2 regions of the Streptomyces canarius genome follow, and region 2 is predicted to be linked to the other one. Evidence: riboswitches for the same ligand, from Rfam matches in the RefSeq annotation. Region 2 holds a riboswitch; the other holds the start of a gene.
What was found. A riboswitch is a leader RNA that binds a small molecule or an ion and turns the genes downstream of it on or off. The one in region 2 is predicted to bind ZMP and ZTP.
Positions count from the first base shown of each region.

Region 1 (11,343 bases), on a different contig from region 2:
CGGGCGCCGACGTCGTCGCGATCGGCGGTGGCAAGGGGGTGCGGATCACGGGAGTCGCCGATCCTGCGGTGGGGCAGCGGGTGTTCCGCAGCGGCAGCACCAGCGGTCTGCGCGACGGCCAGGTCACGGCGCTGAACGCGACCGTCAACTACCCGGAGGGCACGGTCACCGGGCTCATCGAGACCACCGTGTGCGCCGAACCGGGCGACAGCGGCGGCCCGTTGTTCGCCGAGGGCATCGCGCTCGGCGTCACCTCGGGCGGGAACGGCGACTGCACGGCGGGCGGGACGACGTTCTTCCAGCCGGTGACCAAGGCGCTGACGGCGCTCGGGGTCCGGCTGATCGTGTCGGCGCGGAACGCGGCCGGCGCCCCGGGCGGCACCCCCTCCCCCGCGCCGTCGGCCTCCGCGGTCCAGGGCGCGATGGCGCCCAGCGCGGCCTCGCCGGGCTCCTCTGCGCCGGTCACGGGCGCGCCCCAGGGCAGCACTGCGCTGGCGCGGCTGACCGACACCCGGAACGTGGGGCCGGGGCTGCTGGTCATCGCGGGCAGTCTGATCGCGCTGGTCGCGACCCGGTACATCCGGGCCGAGCAGGACCGCAAGGCGTACCAGCGGTACTACTCGGCGACGTGGGGCTGACGGGAGGGCCGGGGGAACGGCCAAGGCACCGGGCCGGGGTACGACAAGAAGGGCACCCGTGCGTTCACGGGTGCCCCGGACGGTTCGGCGCGGTGTGCGCGGGGTCGGTCAGGCCGCCCGGTGCGGCTGCGGGGCCGCGGCGGCCCACTCCATCACGAGGCGCTGGTACTCCGCACGCTGCTCGGTGGTCAGTGTCCCGCCCGACCGGCGCCACAGGGCACGGATCTCCTCGTTGACCTCCGCGGCCGATCGCTCGGAGACGGCTTCAACAGTGGTGGACATGCTGTGAAGCATATGCCGATCGAAGTGAAGGCGCTGTGAGCAAGTGCCCGCGATACGGACATTTCGGACCGTGTTACTCATCACGTCAATGTGTCAACCCGAAGCGGGAGTTCACTGCCCGTGCCACCCCTCGCCCCGCCCCGGCTCATTCCCCGGTCCGGCCCAGCACCAGCACCTGGATGGCCAGCACGGCCGCGCCGCGCGCCCAGTCGTGGAAGTCGGACACCTTCGTCTCCAGGTCCACCGGGGCGGCCAGCGGGTGCCGGTGGGAGCGGATGGTGTCGCGGACCGTACTCCCCGCCACATCCATCAGGCCGACGCCCTCTCCCGCGAGCAGGATCTTCTGCGGCATCGCGAAGTTGGCGATCTGCGCGACGAGGGTGCCGAGGGCCCGGGCGGCCTCGACGACGACCCGGGAGGCCATGGGCTCACCGGCGGCGGCACCGGCGAGGATCTCCTCGTAGCCGACGTCCCGGCCGGTGGCGGCGCGCACCTGGTAGCGGATGCTGGGGATGCTGAGCAGCGACGTGGCGCTGCCGCGGGCACCCTCGGGGGTGAGCGGGCCGTAGGGGTCAATGATCCAGTGCCGGCCGAAGCCGCGGTCCTCCTCGTCGTACGGCACCCGGCTGCCGCCGAGCACCAGCCCGTAGCCGATGCCCGCGCCGATGGTCAGCACGGCGAAGCGGTCGAGTCCCCGGCCCGCGCCGAACCAGGTCTCGGCCTCCACCAGGGCGGCGACGTCGTTCTCCACGACGACCGGCAGCCCGGTGCGCTCCCGGACGAGCGTGCCGAGCGGCACGTCCCGCCAGCCCAGGAAGGCCGACTCGCCCACCACCGCACGGTCCCGCACCCGCCCGCCCACACCGATGCCGATGCCGGCCGGGGCGGGGTGCCGTCCGGCCAGTTCGGTGGTCATCTCCGCCAGCAGCGCGGCGACGGCGTCCGGGTCGTGCGTGGTCAGCGGCCGGTCCAGCCGGCCGCTGACGTCACTGCGCAGGGTGGTGACGACGCCGTAGACCCTGTCGGCGGTGATCTTGAATCCGAGGAAGGAGCGTGACTCGGCGACGACGTCGAGGGGCTGCGACGGCCGCCCCTGACGGCTCTCGCCCGCCCCGCCCGTCTCGGCGGCCTCCACCAGCAGCCCGGACTCGATGAGCGGTTTGGTCAGCCGGGTGAGACTGCCCTGGGAGAGGCGCAGCCGCCGGGCCAGCTCGGTGCGGGACAGCGGGCCGTGCACGAGCACCTCGATGGCCACGGAGCGCTCCGCGGGGCTCAGCGGCAGCCAGCTGGTCATAGAAGCGCACCTCTCTGTTTTCTTCCGGTACTGAAGTAAGGCCGCCAGCATACGCGGGCGTGACGGGCAGCCAAGCAGACGTCACCCGACTCTTGACGGCAGAATAATTCCGTGGCGAAAGTAATCACTATGACTTTCTCCCTCGGCATCGTCGGCGCCGGACAGTTCTCCGGGCAGTTCGCCACCCTCTTCCAGGCCCATCCCGGCGTCCGTGACGTCTATGTCACCGACCTGCTGCCCGAGCGGGCCGAGCGGCTCGTCGCCGCGCAGGGGCTCGCGGGCACGTTCCCGTCGTACGAGGCGATGCTGGAGTCGCCGGCGGTCGACGCGGTCGCGATCTTCACCCAGCGCTGGACCCACGGACCGCTCGTCCTGAAGGGACTGGCCGCGGGCAAGCACGTCTACTCGGCCGTCCCCATGGCGATCGCCGTGGAGGAGATGGCCGCGATCATCAACGCGGTCCGGGCCACCGGGCTGACGTACATGATGGGCGAGACCAGCCACTACCACCCGGCGACCGTGCACGCCCGCAACCAGATCGCGGCGGGCGCCTTCGGCCGGCTGTTCTACGCCGAGGGCGACTACGTCCACGACATGGACCTGGGGTTCTACGAGGCCTACCAGTACAGCGGCGGCGAGAACTGGAAGGCGACCGCCAGCTATCCCCCGCTGCTGTACCCGACGCACGCGGTGGGCGGGGTGCTGGGGGCCTGGCAGACGCACGCGGTGAGCGTGTCCGCGATCGGGGTGCGCGACGAGCGCGGCGACGGCGTCTTCGACCGTTCGGTCAGCCAGTTCGACAACGACGTGTCCAACGCGACCGCCTTGTTCGAGGTGGCGGGCGGCGGATCGTTCCGTACGAACGAGTTCCGGCGGGTCGGCTACCCCTCGCACATCCGCGAGTCCCGGTTCCGGTTCTTCGGGACGGAGGCCAGCATGGAACAGCTGGCGACGGTGGCGCTGTGGCAGGACAAGAAGGGGGTCGAGGACATCAGCGAGCTGCTGGAGCCGAAGCCGACCCTGGCCCCCGACGACCCGTCGCTGGCGCACATCGCGCCGGAACTGCGCGCGGCCTTCACCTCCGGCTCGGCGCCGGTGCACGACCGGTCACGGCTGCCCCGGGAGTTCGACCACCTGCACAACGGGCACGAGGGCAGCCACCACTTCCTGGTGGACGACTTCGTCACCGCCGTCACCACACGGACGCTGCCGCCGGTGAACGCGTGGGTGGCCGCCCGCTACACCCTGCCGGGCGTCATCGCGCACGAATCGGCACGGCAGGGCGGTGTCCGGCTGGAGATCCCCGACTTCGGGGACGCGCCGGAGGCGTGAGCTGTCCCGGCGGGCTCAGGTGCCGGGCTTGCGGCCGTAGACGAAGACGTCGTCGCCGTTCCTCAGCAGCGACCAGTACTTCTTGGCGGTCGCGGTGGTCATGTTGACGCAGCCGTGCGAACCGGGCGGGTTCCACATGCTCAGACCCACCGAGTGGAAAGCCTGGCCGCCGTCGAAGAACTGGCTGTAGGGCATCGGCACGTTGTAGAGGGTGGAGACGTGGTCGATGTCCCGCCAGTAGATCTTCTTCAGGCCGGTGCGGGTCTCGTAGCCGTCACGTCCGGTGCGCACCGGCACCGGCCCGTAGACGAGCCGGCTGCCGTCCTGGATCCAGCTGAGCTGGAGCGTGAGGTTCACGCAGGCGATGCGGCCCTTGTTCACCGGGCACTTGCCGTCCTTGTTCGGCTTGTTCCCGACGGCCTTCTGCTTGTTCATCAGGTCCATCACCCCCCAGGTGACGGGACCGGCGTAGCCGATGTTCGGCGTGATGCCGTGCTTGTTCTGGAAGGCCTGGACGGCCTTGCAGTCGGTGGCGGACTGCTTGCCGTCGACCGGCCGGCCCAGGAACTTCTCCACCTGCTTCTGGTACGGCCCGGTCCGCGTGGTGCAGCTCGCGGCCTGGGCCGGCGTCGCGGTGAACGCGAGCGCCAGCGGCGCCACCAGTCCCGTGACGCCCAGCGCGACCACACCTCGTCTGCGTATGACCCCCATGGCGGCCTTTCCCCTTCCCCTTGTGCCCGATTCGTTCGCCCGGGCCTCCCCGGTGCTCTCCAGCGCGATTCCCGCGATGTCGGACTACTAGACCTGGGCGGGCCGGAGATGGTTGTGGTTCCGGTCAGGCTGTGACGAAACGGTGAACTTCCGGCCGTACGGCACCCCGGGCGGTGCGGGTGCTCGCCGTGCCGGCGGCGGCCTCGGACCGGGGGTCAGGAGGTGTGCCGGACGGCCGCGCGGAAGCCGGTGTTGACGGCGGTGAGGCCGCCGTCGACGACGAGGGAGGTCCCGGTGATCCAGGCGGCGTCGCGCGAGGCGAGGAAGGCGACGGCGGCGGCGATGTCCTCCGGCTCGCCGACCCGGCCGAGCGGGTACAGGGGGCGGACGGCGTCGAGTTCGTCGTCGCGGCCTTCCCACGCCGAGCTGCGGACCGTGCCCGGCACCACGAGGTTGACCCGCACGCCCCGGGGCGCCGCGTGCCCGGCGAGGGTGCGGGTGAGCGAGCCGAGGCCGGCCTTGGCGGCGCTGTAGCCGTGGTTGCCGAAGTCCTGCACGCCGTTGACGGAGCCGACGCTGACGATCGCCCCGCGGCCGGAGGCGGCGAGGTGCGGCAGGGCGGCGCGGCAGCAGCGGTAGGCGCCGGTGAGGGTGATGTCGAGGTCGCGCACCCAGGCCTCGTCCGGGTCGTCCTCGAAGAGGGTTACGTCCGAAGTGCAGTGGGCGGCGCTGTTGACCAGCACGTCGAGCGAGCCGAACGCGGCGACGGCGTGGGCGACGGCCGCCTCGACGGCGGCGCGGTCGGCCACGTCACAGGCGAACGCCTCGGCGGCGAGGCCCTGTCGGCGCAGGGCGGATGCGGTCCCTTCGGCCTCGGCCAGGTCCCGGTCGGTGACCAGCACCCGGCCGCCCTCCTCGGCGAGCCGCCGGGCGATGGCCGCACCGATGCCGCGGGCGCCGCCCGTGACGAGAACTCCGTGTCCTGCGAAGCGAGTCGGATCAGTCATGGACCGACGGTACGGCGCCCCGGGCGCCCTTTCACCGGTTCGGCGCCCGGTTTCACCGGTAGCCGGTGACGTCCGCCGGCTTGCCCGCGTCCTGCACCTCGACCAGGTACCGCCAGGCGTCCGGCCGGCTGCCGTCGAGGTCGGTGAAGCCGTACACCCGGGCGAGGCCGCCGCTGGAGAGCGACCGGCCGTTGAACCGGGCCACGTCGGGATCGGCGGCCAGGGCGGCGACGGCCCGGCCGGTGAAACGGGGGGTCTCGGAAATGGCGAAGTGGGGTTCGCGCGCCAGGGCGTCCCGCCAGTTCTCCTCGCGGACGCCGTACGCGTCGAGCATGACCTCGGAGCGCATCCAGCCCGGCGTGACGGCGACGGCGGTGGCACCGCGCGGGCCGAGTTCGTGGCCGAGGGCGAAGGCCATGCGCAGGACGGAGGTTTTGGCGAGGTCGTAGAAGAGGTTCACCCGGTAGGTGTCGCGGTTGTAGTCGGTGGTGCCGTCGGTGACCTCCACGACCAGGCCGCCGGGGTGTCGCAGCAGCAGCGGCAGGGCGTAGTGGCTGGTGACGGCGTGGGTCTCGACCGCGAGCCGGAGCAACCGCAGGCCGTTGTCGAGGTCGTGCTCCCACACGGGGGTGTCCCACTCGAAGAGGTTCTCGCCGCCCCAGATGTCGTTGACGAGGACGTCGAGGCGGCCCCGCTCGGCCGCGACGCGGTCCACCAGGCCCCGTACGGCGGACTTGTCGAGGTGGTCGGCGGCCACGGCGATGCCCTGCCCGCCGGCCGCGGTGACGAGGTCGGCGGTGTCCTCGATGGTCTCGGGGCGGTCGTACTCCGAGCGGCGGGCACGGGTGCTGCGGCCGGTGACGTAGACAGTGGCGCCGGCCGCGCCGAGTTCGACGGCGATGCCCCGTCCGGCGCCCCGGGTCGCCCCGGCGACCAGCGCCACCTTGCCTTCCAGCGGTCCTGACATGTCCGGCCTCCCGTGCGGTACGACTGCGGTGCGACTGTTGTCGCCGTCCACTGTCGCCGGGAAGCCGGACATCTTCTGTCGGCTTTTACGCGGAGTCCCGGGTTGGTCGCCGCGGGACTCGGCGGCCCTCGGGCTCAGTGGCCGCGGGCGATCCACTCTTCCAGGTGGGGGGCCTCGTCGCCGATGGTGGTGCCGTCCCCGTGCCCGGTGAGGACCTTGGTCTCCGGCGGGAGGGTGAGGAGGCGGTTGCGGAGGGAGTCGATGATGGTCGGGAAGTGCGAGTAGGAGCGTCCGGTGGCTCCGGGGCCGCCCTTGAAGAGGGTGTCGCCCGTGAACACGGTGCCGAGGCCCGGGTCGTACAGGCAGACGGCGCCGGGGGCGTGCCCCGGGGTGTGCAGGACGGTGAGGTCGGCGCCGGCGGCCTCGATGACCTGGCCGTCGAGGAGGTGCCGGTCGGGGTCCCGGTGCGGGTGGGTCTGCTGCCACAGCGCCAGGTCGTCCGGGTGCAGCCAGATCGTCGCGCCGGTGAGGTCGGCGAGTTCCGGTGCCGCGTTGACGTGGTCGTTGTGGGCGTGCGTGCACACGATGGCGGTCAGGCGCCGGTCGCCGACGGCGCGGGCGATGGCCTCGGCGTCGTGGGCGGCGTCGATGACGATCACCTCGCGGTCGTCGCCGACGATCCACACGTTGTTCTCCACGTCCCAGGTGCCGCCGTCGAGGGTGAACTGGCCCGAGGTGACGAGGCGTTCGATGCGCGCGGTCATCACAGCACCACCACCGAACGCAGCACGTCGCCGTGATGCATCCGCTCGAACGCCTGCTCCACCTGGTCCAGTTGGATCGTCTCGGTGACGAACGCGTCGAGCGGCAGGCGGCCTTGCAGGTGGAGGTCGATCAGCATGGGGAAGTCCCGGCTGGGCAGGCAGTCGCCGTACCAGGAGGACTTCAGGGCGCCGCCGCGGCCGAAGACGTCCAGCAGGGGCAGTTCCAGCTTCATCTCGGGGGTGGGGACGCCGACGAGGACGACGGTGCCGGCGAGGTCGCGGGCGTAGAAGGCCTGCTGGTAGGTCTCCGGGCGGCCGACGGCCTCGATGACGACGTCCGCGCCGAAGCCGCCGGTCAGCTCGCGGATCGCCTCGACCGGGTCGGCCTGCTTGGAGTTGACGGTGTGGGTGGCGCCCAGCGTGCGGGCCTTCTCCAGCTTGCGGTCGTCGATGTCCACCGCGATGATCTTCGCCGCGCCGGCCAGGTTCGACCCGGCGATCGCCGCGTCGCCGACACCGCCGCAGCCGATGACGGCGACCGAGTCGCCCCGGCCGACGTTCCCGGTGTTGATCGCGGCGCCGATGCCGGCCATCACCCCGCAGCCGAGGAGGCCCGCGACCGCCGGGGAGACGGCCGGGTCGACCTTGGTGCACTGGCCGGCCGCGACGAGCGTCTTCTCGGCGAAGGCCCCGATCCCCAGGGCCGGGGACAGCTCCTGGCCGGTGGCGGCGAGGGTCATCTTCTGCCGCGCGTTGTGGGTGTTGAAGCAGTACCAGGGCCGGCCGCGCAGGCAGGCCCGGCACTGCCCGCACACCGCACGCCAGTTGAGGATGACGAAGTCACCGGGGGCGACGTCGGTGACGCCCTCGCCGACCGACTCCACGACTCCGGCGGCCTCGTGGCCGAGCAGGAAGGGGAAGTCGTCCGAGATGCCACCCTGCTTGTAGTGCAGATCGGTATGGCAGACCCCGCAGGCCTGGACGCGTACGACGGCCTCGCCGGGCCCCGGGTCCGGCACCACGATCGTCTCGACCCGTACCGCCTCGTCCTTGCCCGGTGCGATCACGCCGCGGACTTCCTGCGCCATGGTCTGGCCCCTTCCTTCGTTTGCCTTCGCCGCCGACATTACGCGCGACCGATCGGTAGCGACGGCGGACCACGAGGAGGTTAGTGGATCTTTCCGGACTCGGGCGGCATCGCCCGGCCCGTCCGGGCAGCGGTGAGGGCCGCCCCGGCGGGACGGCCCTCGTGCCGGCGGGCGGGATCAGTGGATGGCGCCGACCAGACCGAGCAGCGGCGCGGCGGGCGCGAGGACCTGCTCCACCTGGTTGAGCTGGTTCAGCTCCTGGAGGTGCTTCAGCTCCTGCAACTGCTCGGTGACCCGCGGCACCCGGCCCCGCTGCTCCGCCGGGATGTCACTGGCGGCGAGCGAGTCCAGCGTGCTCAGCGCGCCGAGTTTCCCGACGAGCGGTGCGCCGGTGCCGGCCGCGTTCGCCTGGGGTACGGCGAGGCCGGCGATCCCGGCGGCCAGACCCACGGCGGCGGCGATACGTCGTGTTGAGATCATGCCTTCAGCAACGGCGACAGGCCCCGGGCGGACACGGGCGGCGGGCCGCGCTCACCCGGGAGGTGGAGCGCGCGGCCGGGCTTGCCGGGGCCGCCGGGGCGGAGGAGTCTCGGAGGTGGGCCCGTGCGGCCCGCTCCTGGCCGGACCGCACGGGCACCTGGACCACACGGGCACCTGAAGGAGGTCACCATGGGTACCGCTGCGGGGTCCGCCTTCGACACCGACACACTGCGCCGGGCCGTCGAGGGCAACACCGGCAACAACCTTCTGTCGCTCTACGCGGACGACGCGGAGATCCGCATCGTCGACCGCAACAACCAGCCCAGTCATCCCACGGTGCTGCACGGCCGGAGCCAGATCGCCGAACTGCTGGACGACGTCTACAGCCGCGACATGACGCACAGGCTGGACCGGTGCGTCGTCCAGGGCGACCACGCGGCCTACTGCGAGTCCTGCGAGTACGGGGACGGCACCCGGGTCCTCGCCGAGTCGATGGTCACCCTGCGGGACGGCAAGATCGCCGATCAGCTGATCATCCAGGCCTGGGACGAGTAGGCCCCGGCCGGGTACGGCGGGAGCGGAAGGAGGCCGAGCGGGTCCGGAGGCCGTACGCACTCTCGGTTACGCTGTACGCGGGCCGTGACTGGCGCTGAGGTGGAGCACCACCGGGGAGCGGTCCGCGTCGGTTGCCGCGCGCCTGGGCGAGGAGAGTCGATCCAGCTCAGGAGTGTGCAGCATGACCCAGGCCCGTCTGATGGACGGCACCGCGCCCGCCCGCCGCATCGTCGAGGACACCGCGAAGAAGGCCGCCGCTCTCACCGAGCGCACCGGTACCGCGCCGTGTCTGGCCACCGTCCTGGTCGGCGAGGACCCGGCGTCCGTGACGTACGTTCGCATGAAGCAGAACCGCAGCCGCAAGGCCGGCATCGAGTCCCGGCACGTCGCCCTGCCCGCGACCACCACGACGGACGAACTCGTCACGACGCTGCGGGGGTTGTCGGCCGACCCGGGGGTGCACGGCATTCTGCTGCAGCACCCGGTGGGCGACCACATCGACGAGCGGGCCGCGTTCGAGGCGATCGCGCCGGAGAAGGACGTCGACGGTGTCACCTTCGCGTCGTTCGCCGCGATGAGCTTCGGGCTGCCGGGCTTCGTCTCCGCCACGCCGGGCGGCATCCTGCGGCTGCTCGACGAGTACGGCGTCGACCCGGCCGGCAAGCGGGCCGTGGTGGTCGGCCGCAGCGCGATCCTCGGCAAGCCGGTGGGCATGCTGCTGCTCGCCCGGGACGCGACCGTGACCTACTGCCACTCGCGCACCCGTGAGCTCTCGGCCGTGGTCCGCGAGGCCGACATCGTCGTGGCCGCGGTCGGCCGACCGCGGCTGATCCGCGGTCAGGACATCAAGCCGGGCGCGGTCGTCATCGACGCGGGCTACAACCCGGGGAACGTCGGCGATGTCGACTTCGACTCGGCCGTGGAGCGGGCGTCGCTGATCACCCCGGTGCCTGGCGGCGTCGGCCCGATGACGATCGCCACGCTCCTGGAACAAACGGTGACGGCCGCCGCCCGGCAGCTGGGGGTGTAAGGGGCAGCCGGGGGCCAACGGTGGCAGCGGGGCGGTGCCGGGTGGCGCTGATCACCGGCCGGCGGCGCCGACCAGCGCGGGGCGGGCGGGTCGGTGCCACACGGCACGGGGCACTGTCAGCCGTCGCCGAGCAGCCCCGAGCGGCGGGTCGGTGCCACCTGGCATGGGGCGCCGACAGACGCCGCCGAGCACCCCCGAGCGGGCAGGTCGGTGCCACACGGCCGGCTCCGGGCCTCGCGGTCAGCGCATCCAGGCGTTGTAGTCCATGACGTCCCCGGCCTTGACGCCGTACTCGGGGGCGTCCCGGGTGAAGGTGGTCTCCAGGCCGAGGACGGTGCCGGTGCGCGGGTCGAGGATCAGCATCCGCCGGCCGCCCCCACCCTCGTACACGTACGCCTGCCCGGGACGGCCGAGGCGGTCGGTCACCTGTCCCACGGCCCGCAGCCCCTTGGCGTCCGCGAGGACCCTGACCAGTGCCGCGGACTCCCGCGCGCCGAGCGTCCAGTGGTCCAGCAGCTCCCCGACGGCGTCGAGGAGCCGGGGGGTGCCCAGGGGCTCGGTACGGACGGTCTCGGCGAGGTAGGCGCGCAGGGCGGCCGGGGTGTGCGGCGGCGGCGCCTCGGGCGGAGCGTCGCTCCAGCTCGGCGGGTAGGTGGCCCGGCTGAGGACGTGGCCGTCGGCCACCACGCGGGGGTCTCCGCCCTCGTCGGTGAGGACCGGGCGGCCCGGACGGCGCGGGTCGGTCGCCACGACCAGCTCGGTGTGGCTGTCGTCCGCGCGCCAGCGCACCACCCGCTCCTCGGGCAGGGTGACGGGGGGTTTGCCGTCGGTCATGCTCAGGCTCCACGACTGCACGTGCGTGCCCTTGCGCAGGCGCGGCGAGCCGTCGGCGGCGGCCGCGGCCCGTTCGGCCAGCCGCGTCAGCGGGACGGGCGTGGAGTCGGCGCGGACGGTCAGCGGCCGGGGAGCGGCGAGGGCGGGCTGGGTGTTCGGCCCGCCGACCAGTGCGGCGAGCGCGGTCGCCAGTACGACGCCCGTGGCGGCGAGGCCCCACAGCAGCCGGGCGCGGGGGACGCGGCGCGTCGGGCGGGGTGGACGCAGCAGTTCATCGAGCCGCCACTCGCCGCGCTGGTCCAGGGGCCCGTCACCGAAGTACGGCCCGTCGTGCGGTACGGGGTTGGCGCGCCGGAGGAGT
Region 1 is NZ_BMVN01000012.1:229,884-241,226, forward strand. It holds gene IE294_RS19610 (S1 family peptidase) at 1-638, shown strand, start outside; gene IE294_RS19615 (hypothetical protein) at 747-932, opposite strand; gene IE294_RS19620 (ROK family transcriptional regulator) at 1,066-2,214, opposite strand; gene IE294_RS19625 (Gfo/Idh/MocA family protein) at 2,344-3,546, shown strand; gene IE294_RS19630 (L,D-transpeptidase family protein) at 3,562-4,257, opposite strand; gene IE294_RS19635 (SDR family NAD(P)-dependent oxidoreductase) at 4,473-5,264, opposite strand; gene IE294_RS19640 (SDR family oxidoreductase) at 5,317-6,231, opposite strand; gene IE294_RS19645 (MBL fold metallo-hydrolase) at 6,366-6,995, opposite strand; gene IE294_RS19650 (S-(hydroxymethyl)mycothiol dehydrogenase) at 6,995-8,083, opposite strand; gene IE294_RS19655 (hypothetical protein) at 8,261-8,563, opposite strand; gene IE294_RS19660 (nuclear transport factor 2 family protein) at 8,753-9,118, shown strand; ZMP/ZTP riboswitch at 9,193-9,273, shown strand; gene IE294_RS19665 (bifunctional 5,10-methylenetetrahydrofolate dehydrogenase/5,10-methenyltetrahydrofolate cyclohydrolase) at 9,300-10,148, shown strand; gene IE294_RS19670 (CU044_5270 family protein) at 10,389-11,343, opposite strand, start outside.
Region 1: linked by a shared signal. The riboswitch ahead of IE294_RS19665 (bifunctional 5,10-methylenetetrahydrofolate dehydrogenase/5,10-methenyltetrahydrofolate cyclohydrolase) and the one ahead of IE294_RS22355 (glycine hydroxymethyltransferase) in region 2 are both predicted to bind ZMP and ZTP.

Region 2 (11,343 bases):
GATCCGCGCGACCGCCGCGAACATCTCGTCGGCCGGAGTGGTCCCGTCCGCGTACCCGAGGGACGCGGCGATCCCGGCGCTCGGTGTGGCCAGCGCCGGGAACCCGGCGGCCTCCAGCACCCGCGCGCTCGCCGCGTCCCACGGTCCGGGCAGCACCAGCGGGTCCCCCGGGGCGCGCCCCCGGTGGAGCGCGCGGAACCGCTCGGCCCCGTCCCGCGCCGGGCTACGGCTCACCCGTGCTGACCGGGCTGGTAGTGGCCCGGGGTCATCCGGAAGGCGACACCGAACCGGTTCCAGGCGTTGATCACCGTGATCGCGGCGACCAGCTGGGCCAGCTCGGCCTCCTCGAAGTGCTTGGCGGCCCGCTCGTACACCTCGTCCGGCACGAAGCCATCGGTCAGGACGGTGACCGCCTCGGTCAGCTCGATCGCGGCCAGTTCCTTCTCGGTGTAGAAGTGCCGGGACTCCTGCCAGGCGCTGAGCTGCACGATCCGCTCGACGCTCTCACCGGCGGCGAGGGCGTCCTTGGTGTGCATGTCGAGGCAGAACGCGCAGTGGTTGAGCTGCGAGGCGCGGATCTTCACCAGCTCGCACAGCTTGGGGTCCAGGCCCCGCCTGGCGGCGCTGTCCAGGCGGACCATGGCCTTGTAGACGTCGGGGGCGTGCTCGGTCCAGGGCAGGCGCGGGGCTTCTTCGGGGGCGTACGCGGCGGATTCCTGTGCAGTGGTCATGCCTCGACTCTAGGAGTGAGGCTGCCCAGGAGTATGGTCCATTTCCATGGCGGAATCGTGGGCCACTCTGGGCGTCGACCTGCACCTCGAACCGAGCGGCTCGGGCGGCCTGCGCCGGGGCCTGACCGACGCCCTGCGCGACGCGGTCCGCTCCGGCCGGCTCGCCCCCGGCACCCGGCTGCCGTCCTCCCGCTCCCTCGCCGTCGACCTCGGCATCGCCCGCAACACCGTCGCCGAGGCCTACGCCGACCTGGTCGCCGAGGGCTGGCTCACCGCCCGCCAGGGCTCCGGCACCCGCGTGGCACCGGGCACGCCCGGCACCGGCGCACCCGCCGGCACCCGTACCCGCCCCGCCCGCGGAACACCCCGCGCCACCACCCCGGCGACCTCGCACCGCGCCCCCGCCCGCCCGCTCCACGACCTCGTCCCCGGCACCCCCGACCTCGCCGCCTTCCCGCGCACCGAGTGGCTGAAGGCCGCCCGCCGGGCCCTGGCCACGGCCCCCTTCCACGCCCTCGGCTACGGCGATCCGCGCGGCCGGCCCGAACTGCGCACCGCCCTCGCCGGCTACCTCGCGCGGGCCCGCGGCGTGCGCACCGACCCCGACGCGATCCTGATCACCGCGGGCTTCTCGCACGCCCTGACCATCCTCGGCAAGGTGCTGCGGGCGCGCGGGGTGCGGACGGTGGCCGTGGAGTCGTACGGCCTGGACGTCCACTGGGCGCTGCTGCGCAGGGCGGGCCTGGCCACGCCGGCGCTGCCGTACGACGCACTGGGCACCGATCCCGCCGAGCCGGGGACCGCCGGCGCGGTGCTGCTGACCCCGGCGCACCAGTTCCCCATGGGCACCGCCCTGCCCCCCGACCGGCGGGCCGCCGTGGTCGCCTGGGCCCGGCGCACCGGCGGACTGGTCCTGGAGGACGACTACGACGGCGAGTTCCGCTACGACCGCCAGCCCGTCGGCGCCTTGCAGGGCCTCGCCCCCGACCGGGTCGTCTACCTCGGCACGGCCAGCAAGTCGCTCGCGCCCGGACTGCGGCTGGGCTGGATGGTGCTCCCGCCGGCCCTCGCGGCGGAGGCGGCCTCGGCCAAGGGCGACGCCGACACCGTCGGCGTGCTGGATCAGCTCACCCTCGCGCAGTTCCTCACCTCCGGCGCGTACGACCGCCACGTCCGTTCCTCCCGCCTGCGCTACCGGCGCCGCCGCGACGCCCTCGCCACCGCCGTCACCGAGCGGGCACCGGAGGTGGAGGTCACGGGGATCGCGGCCGGCCTGCACGCGGTCCTGCGGCTCCCGCCCGGCACGGAGGAGTCGGTGGTCCAGGCGGCGGCATGGCAGGGCCTGGCCCTGCACGGCCTCTCCTACCACCGCCACCCCCAGGCCGTCACCGACCCGGTGGACGCCCTGGTCGTCGGCTACGGCACCCCGCCGGACAGCGCGTGGGCGGGGGCGCTGGAGGCGCTGTGCCGGGTGCTGCCGTAGGAACGCTGAGGCGACAGCGGGGCGCGGGGAACCGCGCGACCAGCCGCACACGACCCGCACGCGTGGGACGGGCCCGAGGCGGACCCAGGCCCTGTCGTTTGGATCAGGCCGGCTACGAGGAGCGGTGCCGTCGAGCCGAGCCGAGCGGAACCTGGTGCGTGCAGCTGCAAGGCGGAGGAGGGCGCCAACGCGATGGGGGTCCCCCGCGCGAGCGCAGCCGAGCGTGGGGGAGTTGGCAACCGACGACAGCGCGGCAGATGTGCGTGCCGGGCCCCGCGACGCCGGGATGGTCCAAACGACAGGACCTACTCCACCGGCGCCTCCCCGAACCGCGCCAGCGCCAACGCCCCCACCACGGCCACCGCGAACCCCAGCGCCGCGAGCCACCCCAGCCCCTCGCGCGTACGGTCCCCGAGCCAGACCACCCCCACCGCGGCCGGCCCGATCGTCTCGCCGAGCACCATCCCGGCCGTCGCGGTCGTCACCGATCCCCGCTGGAGGGCCGAGGTGAGCAGCAGGAACGCGGCGCCGCCACCGAGCAGCAGCGCGTAGGTGGCCGGGTTGCCCAGCAGATCCCCCACCCGCAGCGAGTCGATCAGCCGTACCGCGACCTCCACCACCCCGAACCCGAACCCGGCGCCGAGCCCCAGCAGCAGCGCCCGGGTCCGGCCGGACAGGCGCCCGCCGACCCCGCCGAGCAGCAGCACGCCCACCGCCGCGGCGACCATCGCGTACCGCAGCCAGTCCGGCCCGCTCCGGTCGCCCTCGGTGCCCGAGGCCAGCCCCAGCATGGCGAGCCCCGCGCACACCACCCCCACGGCGGCCCACTCCACCCCGCTCAGCCGGACCCGCAGCAGCCGCGCCGCCACCACCGCCGTCACCGCGAGGCTCGCCGCCAGCGCCGCGCCCACCGCGTAGATCGGCACCGAGCGCAGGGCCGCGATCTGGAGCAGGAAGCCCAGCCCGTCCAGCGCGAGACCGGCGAGATACCGCCACTGCCGCAGCGCCCGCAGCAGCAGCGCCGCGTCCCCGCCGCCACCCTCCTCGGCGCCCGCCGCCCGCGCGGCCACCGCCTGCAACACCGTGGCCGTACCGAAGCAGACCGCCGCACCGAGGGCGCACACCATTCCAAACAGCACGAACCGACTCTAGGGGAGCGGCAGATGAAGGACCCGCCGGGGGGAATACTCACACCGATCTCTAGGCTGGCCGCCGAACACGGCGACCGGATCCGGGCGACTGGATCCAGCCGATCACGCCATCCGAATCCGACGGGGGAGACACCACGATGGACCGCACACGCCGACCACTCCGCTCCGGCACGGTCGTCCTCGGCGGCGTGGGCCTGCTGGCCGCCGCGCTCACCGCCTGCTCGTCCGAGCCGGACAAGCGCTGCGTCGACCGGGACAGCTACAACCTCGCCAAGGGGTACAAGGTCGTCTCGGACAAGAACTGCAAGACCACCGGCGCGTCCGGGAAGACGACGGGCAAGAAGACGCCAGGCAGGAAGACGACCGTCAGGAAGAAGGTCGACGCCGCCTGGTACTACGAGGGCGACGAGAAGAACGGCTGGGTCGACGGCGGCTCCTTCACCAAGCCCGGCAAGGGCTCGGGCAGCGGCTCGTACGACGATGACGACGACCACCACAGCGGAGGCGGCGGAGTCCACCGCGGCGGCTTCGGCGGCGGCAAGGGCAGCTCCGGCGGCTGACCGGAACACGCGCATGGAACGCCGTACCACCACCCCCCGCCCCGGCTGGCAGCAGACCGTGGAGGCGCAGGGCCTGGTCTACCCGCTCACCCGCCACCCCGACGGCTCGCTGCGCCCCTACTGGGACGAGAGCGCCTACTACGTCTTCACCCTGGACGAGGTGGAGGCGCTGGAGGAGACCGTCGAGGAACTCCACCGCATGTGCCTGGCCGCCGCCGGGCACATCGTGTCCGAGAACCGTCTGGCGGACCTCGGCATCACGGACCCGCGGGTGGCCGCCGCGGTCACCGAGGCCTGGCACCGCCGTGCCGAACTGCCCTCCGTCTACGGCCGTTTCGACCTGCGCTACGACGGCACGGGACCGGCGAAGCTGCTGGAGTACAACGCCGACACCCCGACCTCGCTGGTGGAGGCCGCCTCCCCGCAGTGGTTCTGGATGGAGGACCGTTTCCCCGGCGCGGACCAGTGGAACTCCCTGCACGAACGCCTGGTCGAAGCCTGGCGCTCCCAGTCGGCGCTGCTGCCTCCGGGCAGCCCGCTGCACTTCGCGCACTCCTCGGCCGACGAACTCGGCGAGGACCTGATGACGGTCGCCTACCTGAAGGAGACCGCCGAGCAGGCCGGCCTCACCACCGACTGGCTGGCCATGGAGGAGATCGGCTGGGACGCCCTCTCCGGCCGTTTCGTCGACAACCGGCTCCGCTTCATCCGCGGCATCTTCAAGCTCTACCCCTGGGAGTGGCTCACCACCGACGCCTTCGGCGGACACGTCCTGGACACCCTGGACAACGGCGGCGGCACCGGCAGCACCCTGTGGATCGAACCGGCCTGGAAGATGCTCCTGAGCAACAAGGCCCTCCTGGCGATCCTGTGGGAGCTGTACCCCGGCCACCCGAACCTCCTGCCCGCCTACCTGGACGGCCCCCGGGAGCTGACCGGCACGGCCGGCTACGTGGCCAAGCCCCTCCTCGGCCGCGAGGGCGAGGGCGTCACGATCCACGAGCCGGGATCACCGGGCGCCCCGCGTGACGAGCCCTGCTGCTACCAGCAGTTGGCGCCCCTCCCCGCCTTCGACGGCAACCACGTGGTCCTCGGCGCCTGGGTGGTCCAGGACGAGCCCGCGGGCCTCGGCATCCGCGAGTCCACCGGCCTGATCACCGACGAGTACGCCCGCTTCCTGCCCCACGTGATCCTCTAGCCGGCCGTCACCGCGGCGCCCCCGAGCAGCGTCTCCACCGCCGCCCGCGCGTGCCCCGCCGGGGCCGGGTCGCCGGTGATGGCCGCGGTGACGATGGCTCCCTCGGCGAGCAGGAAGACCGGTTCGGCCACCGGTGCGCCGGTGGCGCGGACCCAGGTCGCCAGCTGGTCGTGGAAGGCGCGCTTGTGGGCGCGGACCTCCGCCAGCACCGGCTCCGACGACGAGCCGAGTTCGCCGTGGGCGTTGATCCAGGCGCAGCCGCGGAAGCCGGGTTCGGCGAACCACGCGGCGAGCCAGTCGAAGACCGCGAGCACCCGTGCGCGGGGGTCCCGGACGCTCTCCACGTGGGCGGCGAGGTTCGCGCGCCAGCGCCGGTCGCGGTGCCTGAGCATGGCGACGACCAGGTCCTCCTTGGTCGCGAAGAGCCGGTAGATGCGCTTCAGGGGCAGGCCGGAGGCCTCGCGGACCCGGTCCATGCCGACCGCCTGGATGCCGTGCGCGTAGAAGAGCGCCTCCGCCGCGTCCAGGAGCGCTTCGCGGTCCAAGCGGTTCTGTTCCTCGGTGGCGGCGGCGGGCATCGGGGCTCCTTGACGTTGAGAACGAGCGTTCTCTATCGTAGCTCCATCGATGGAGAACGCTCGTTCTCGACTTCGTCCCGACGTGGTCCCGACGCCGTTCCCCACCTCGCCCCGACCCGAGGAGGCCGCCGTGCCCGAAGACCGCCCGCCCTACCCGCCGTTCACCCTGGAGACCGCCCGCCGGAAGGTGCAGGCGGCCGAGGACGCCTGGAACACCCGCGACCCCCACCGGGTGGCCCTCGCCTACACCCCGGACTCCGTCTGGCGGAACCGGGACCGGTTCGTCACCGGCCGCGAGGAGATCGTCGCCTTCCTGACCGAGAAGTGGGAGCGCGAGCGGGACTACGCGCTGCGCAAGGGCCTGTGGAGCTTCCACGAGAACCGCATCGCCGTCCGCTTCCAGTACGAGTGCCGCGACGCCGACGGCCAGTGGTGGCGCTCCTACGGCAACGAGCTGTGGGAGTTCGACGAGCACGGCCTGATGCTCCGCCGCGAGGCCAGCATCAACGACGTGGCCATCGAGGAGTCCGACCGGCGCATCTTCGGGCCCCGGCCCGCCGGCGAGCACGGCGCCGACTTCCCCCTCCACTGACCGGGCCCCGTCCCTGATCACGCCCCGGTCAGCACCGCCCGGAGCTGCTCCACCCCCCAGTCCAGGTCGTCCTCGCCGATCACCAGCGGCGGCGCGATCCGGACGGTCGACCCGTGGGTGTCCTTGACCAGGACCCCACGGGCCAGCAGCCGCTCGGAGACCTCCCGCCCGGTGCCCACCGCCGGGGAGACGTCCACCCCGGCCCACAGCCCCCGACCCCGCACCGCCGTCACCCGGCCCGTGCCCAGCAGCCCGCCCAGCCGTCCGTGCAGCCGCTCGCCCAGCCGCGCCGCCCGCTCCTGGTACTCACCGGTCCGCAACATCGCGATCACCTCCAGCGCCACCGCGCAGGCCAGCGGATTCCCGCCGAACGTCGACCCGTGCTCGCCCGGCCGGTACACCCCGAGCACCGCCGCGCTCGACACCACGGCCGACACCGGCAGGATCCCGCCGCCCAGCGCCTTGCCCAGCACGTACACGTCCGGGACCACCCCCTCGTGCTCGCACGCGAAGGTCCGCCCGGTGCGCCCCAGGCCCGACTGGATCTCGTCGGCGACGAAGAGGACGTTCCGCTCGCGGGTCAGCTCCCGCACCCCGGCCAGATAACCGGCAGGCGGCACGATCACCCCCGACTCGCCCTGGATCGGCTCCAGCAGCACCGCCACCGTGTTCTCCGTCAGCGCCGACCGCATCGCGGTCAGGTCCCCGTACGGCACGATCTCGAAGCCCGGGGTGTACGGCCCGAAGTCCGCACGGGCCTCCGGGTCGGTGGAGAAGCTGATGAGAGTCGTCGTACGGCCGTGGAAGTTGCCGCCCGCCACGACGACCTTCGCCATCTCCCCGGGCACCCCCTTCACCCGGTACCCCCACTTCCGGGCCGTCTTCACCGCGCTCTCCACCGCCTCCGCGCCCGTGTTCATGGGCAGCACCATCTCCATCCCGCACAGCTCGGCGAGCTCCGTGCAGAACGCGGCGAACCGGTCGTGGTGGAAGGCGCGGGAGGTCAGCGTCACCCGGTCCAGCTGCCGCCGGGCCGCCTCGGCCAGCCGCCGGTTGCCGTGCCCGAAGTTCAGCGCCGAGTAACCGGCCAGCAGATCCAGGTAGCGCCGCCCCGCCACGTCGGTCAGCCACGCCCCCTCACCCGTGGCGATCACCACCGGCAGCGGGTCGTAGGTGGGCGCGCAGTGCGCGCCGGCGGCGGCGATGAGGTCTTGCGCAGCGGTCACGGCCTCTCCCGGAGACGACTCGGACTCGACGGTGACCTCCTTCTTATCCTCGCTCGCATGGTGGACGCGGGACCTGCCCCGCGCGGCGCGCCCGGTAGGCTGACGAGCGGGCCGTGACTGGCGCGCTGGGATGGGACGGACCATCAGGGAGCGGCCCGAGCGGGAAGAGTGCCGTGCGCCTGGGCCGAACGTGAACGCTGTACGCACACCGTCCGGAGGTCCCCCGATGCCCGAGAATTCCGCCTCCCTCTCCGCCGAGTCGACCGCCTTCCGTGCCGCCCTCGACGTGATCCGCGCCGTCGAGCCGCGCGTCGCCGACGCCATCGGCCAGGAGGTCACCGACCAGCGCGAGATGCTCAAGCTGATCGCCTCGGAGAACTACGCCTCCCCGGCGACCCTGCTCGCGATGGGCAACTGGTTCAGCGACAAGTACGCCGAGGGCACCGTCGGCCGCCGCTTCTACGCCGGCTGCCGCAACGTCGACACCGTCGAGTCCCTCGCCGCCGAGCACGCCCGCGAACTCTTCGGCGCCCGCCACGCCTACGTCCAGCCGCACTCCGGCATCGACGCCAACCTGGTCGCCTTCTGGGCCGTCCTCGCCGACCGCGTCGAGGCGCCCTTCCTGGAGAAGGCCGGCGTCCGCCAGGTCAACGACCTGACCGAGGCCGACTGGGCCGAGCTCCGCCAGGCCTTCGGCAACCAGCGCATGCTCGGCATGTCCCTGGACGCCGGCGGCCACCTCACCCACGGCTTCCGCCCGAACATCTCCGGCAAGATGTTCGACCAGCGCTCCTACGGCACCGACCCGGCCACCGGCCTCATCGACTACGAGGCCCTGCGCGCCCAGGCCCGCGAGTTCAAGCCGCTGATCATCGTCGCCGGCTACTCCGCGTACCCCCGGCTGGTGAACTTCCGGATCATGCGCGAGATCGCCGACGAGGTCGGCGCCACCCTCATGGTCGACATGGCGCACTTCGCCGGCCTGGTCGCGGGCAAGGTCCTCACCGGCGACTTCGACCCGGTCCCGCACGCCCAGATCGTCACCACGACCACCCACAAGTCGCTGCGCGGCCCGCGCGGCGGCATGGTCCTGTGCGACGACTCCCTCAAGGACCAGGTGGACCGCGGCTGCCCGATGGTCCTCGGCGGCCCGCTCCCGCACGTCATGGCCGCCAAGGCCGTAGCCCTGGCCGAGGCCCGGCAGCCCGCCTTCCAGGACTACGCCCAGCGCATCGTGGACAACTCCCGCGCCCTGGCCGAGGGCCTGATGCGCCGCGGCGCCACCCTCGTCACCGGCGGCACCGACAACCACCTCTGCCTGATCGACGTCGCCACCTCCTACGGCCTCACCGGCCGCCAGGCCGAGGCCGCGCTGCTCGATTCCGGCATCGTCACCAACCGCAACGCCATCCCGGCCGACCCGAACGGCGCCTGGTACACCTCCGGCATCCGCATCGGCACCCCGGCGCTCACCACCCGCGGCCTCGGCACGGCGGAGATGGACGAGGTGGCGGGCCTGATCGACCGCGTCCTCAGCACCACCGAGCCGGGCACCACCAAGTCCGGCGCCCCCTCCAAGGCGGCCCACGTCCTGGACGAGAAGGTCGCCCAGGAGATCTCCCGGCGGGCGACGGACCTGGTCGCGGGCTTCCCGCTGTACCCGCAGGTCGACCTCGGCTGAAACGCCCCTGAAAGAGGCGCGGGGAACTGCGCGAGCCACCACGGGCGGCCCGCAGTTCCCCACGCACCGAACCCGTCAAACTCTCTGCGACAATAAAAAGCATGGCTGACCGACCTCGCGTGCTCTCCGGCATCCAGCCCACGGCTGGCTCGTTCCACCTCGGCAACTACCTCGGCGCCGTCCGCCAGTGGGTGGCCCTCCAGGAGTCCCACGACGCGTTCTACATGGTCGTCGACCTGCACGCGATCACGGTCCCGCAGGACCCGAAGGAGCTGCGCGCCAACACCCGGCTCGCCGCCGCCCAGCTGCTGGCCGCCGGACTGGACCCGGACCGCTGCACGCTCTTCGTGCAGAGCCACGTCCCCGAGCACGCCCAGCTCGCCTGGATCATGAACTGCCTCACCGGCTTCGGCGAGGCCAGCCGCATGACCCAGTTCAAGGACAAGTCCGCCAAACAGGGCGCCGACCGCGCCTCCGTCGGCCTCTTCACGTACCCGATCCTCCAGGTCGCGGACATCCTGCTGTACCAGGCGGGCGAGGTGCCCGTGGGTGAGGACCAGCGCCAGCACATCGAGCTGACCCGGGACCTCGCCGAGCGCTTCAACGGCCGCTTCGGCGACACCTTCACGATCCCGAAGCCGTACATCCTCAAGGAGACGGCGAAGATCTACGACCTCCAGGACCCGACGGTCAAGATGAGCAAGTCGGCGTCCACGCCGAAGGGCCTCATCAACCTCCTCGACGAGCCGAAGACCACGGCCAAGAAGGTCAAGAGCGCCGTCACCGACACGGACACGGTGATCCGCTACGACGTCGAGACCAAGCCGGGCGTCTCCAACCTCCTCACCATCTACTCCACGCTCACCGGCAAGACCGTCGCGGAGCTGGAGCAGGAGTACGAGGGCAAGATGTACGGCGCGCTCAAGACGGACCTCGCCGACGTCATGGTCGAGTTCGTCACGCCGTTCCGCGAGCGCACCCAGCAGTACCTGGACGACTCCGAGACGCTGGACGCGGTCCTCGCCAAGGGCGCCGAGAAGGCGCGGGCCGTCGCCGCCGAGACCCTCGCGCAGGCGTACGACCGCGTGGGCTTCCTCCCGGCCAAGCACTGAGGCGTACGACCGCACGGGTCCGTACGGGCAGAGCGCTGCACATCACTTCCGCCGCGCCTGCCCGAAGGACATCCGTGGCCGTACAGTCGATAGCCGACGGCCGGGACGAGACGGCCGAGAAGACGACAGACGCGACGACAGGAGACGACGTGGGGACCGTAACGATCGGCGTGTCGATCGCGGTCCCGGAGCCTCACGGCAGCCTGCTCCAGGAGCGGCGCGCGGGCTTCGGCGACGCCGCGGCTCACGGCATCCCCACGCACGTCACGCTGCTGCCGCCGACCGAGGTGGACGAGGCCGACCTGTCGGCGATCGACGCACACCTCTCCGAGGTCGCCACCGCGGGCCGGCCGTTCCCGATGCGGCTGTCCGGCACCGGCACCTTCCGGCCCCTGTCGCCGGTGGTCTACGTGCGGGTCGTCGAGGGCGCCGACGCGTGCGCCTGGCTCCAGCAGTGCATCCGGGACGCCTCGGGGCCGGTGGCGCGCGAGTTGCAGTTCCCGTACCACCCGCACGTCACCGTCGCGCACGGCATCGACGACGCGGCCATGGACCGCGCCTTCGAGGAACTGGCCCAGTTCGAGGCCGAGTGGCCGTGCACCGGCTTCGCGCTGTACGAGCAGGGCCCCGACGGCGTCTGGCGCAAGCTGCGCGAGTACGCCTTCGGGGGGCCCGTGGTACCGCCCCAGCCGGGCCACGCGGAAGTGGAACGGGGCACGATCGCCAGCCGTTAGGCCATCAACCAGCGGTACACCGCGCGGGGCGCGTGCCGCAGGGCCGTCATCAGCAGCCGGAGCGCGCCCGGCACCCACACCGTCTCCGAGCGGCGGCGCAGGCCCAGTTCGATGGCCGTGGCGACCGCCTCCGGTGTGCTGGCGAGCGGTGTCCGCGTCCCGGCGGCCGGATGTCCCGTCCGCACGGACCCGGGACGTACGACCATGACGTGCACGCCGGTGCCGTGCAGGGCGTCGCCGAGGCCCTGGGCGAAGACGTCGAGACCGGCCTTGCTGGAGCCGTAGATGAAGTCGGCG
Region 2 is NZ_BMVN01000015.1:160,852-172,194, reverse strand. It holds gene IE294_RS22400 (isocitrate lyase/PEP mutase family protein) at 1-234, opposite strand, end outside; gene IE294_RS22395 (carboxymuconolactone decarboxylase family protein) at 231-731, opposite strand; gene pdxR (MocR-like pyridoxine biosynthesis transcription factor PdxR) at 778-2,214, shown strand; gene IE294_RS22385 (DMT family transporter) at 2,520-3,341, opposite strand; gene IE294_RS22380 (hypothetical protein) at 3,503-3,925, shown strand; gene IE294_RS22375 (glutathionylspermidine synthase family protein) at 3,939-5,123, shown strand; gene IE294_RS22370 (TetR/AcrR family transcriptional regulator) at 5,120-5,701, opposite strand; gene IE294_RS22365 (nuclear transport factor 2 family protein) at 5,832-6,293, shown strand; gene rocD (ornithine--oxo-acid transaminase) at 6,311-7,519, opposite strand; ZMP/ZTP riboswitch at 7,623-7,711, shown strand; gene IE294_RS22355 (glycine hydroxymethyltransferase) at 7,746-9,200, shown strand; gene trpS (tryptophan--tRNA ligase) at 9,302-10,312, shown strand; gene IE294_RS22345 (2'-5' RNA ligase family protein) at 10,462-11,046, shown strand; gene dprE2 (decaprenylphospho-beta-D-erythro-pentofuranosid-2-ulose 2-reductase) at 11,043-11,343, opposite strand, start outside.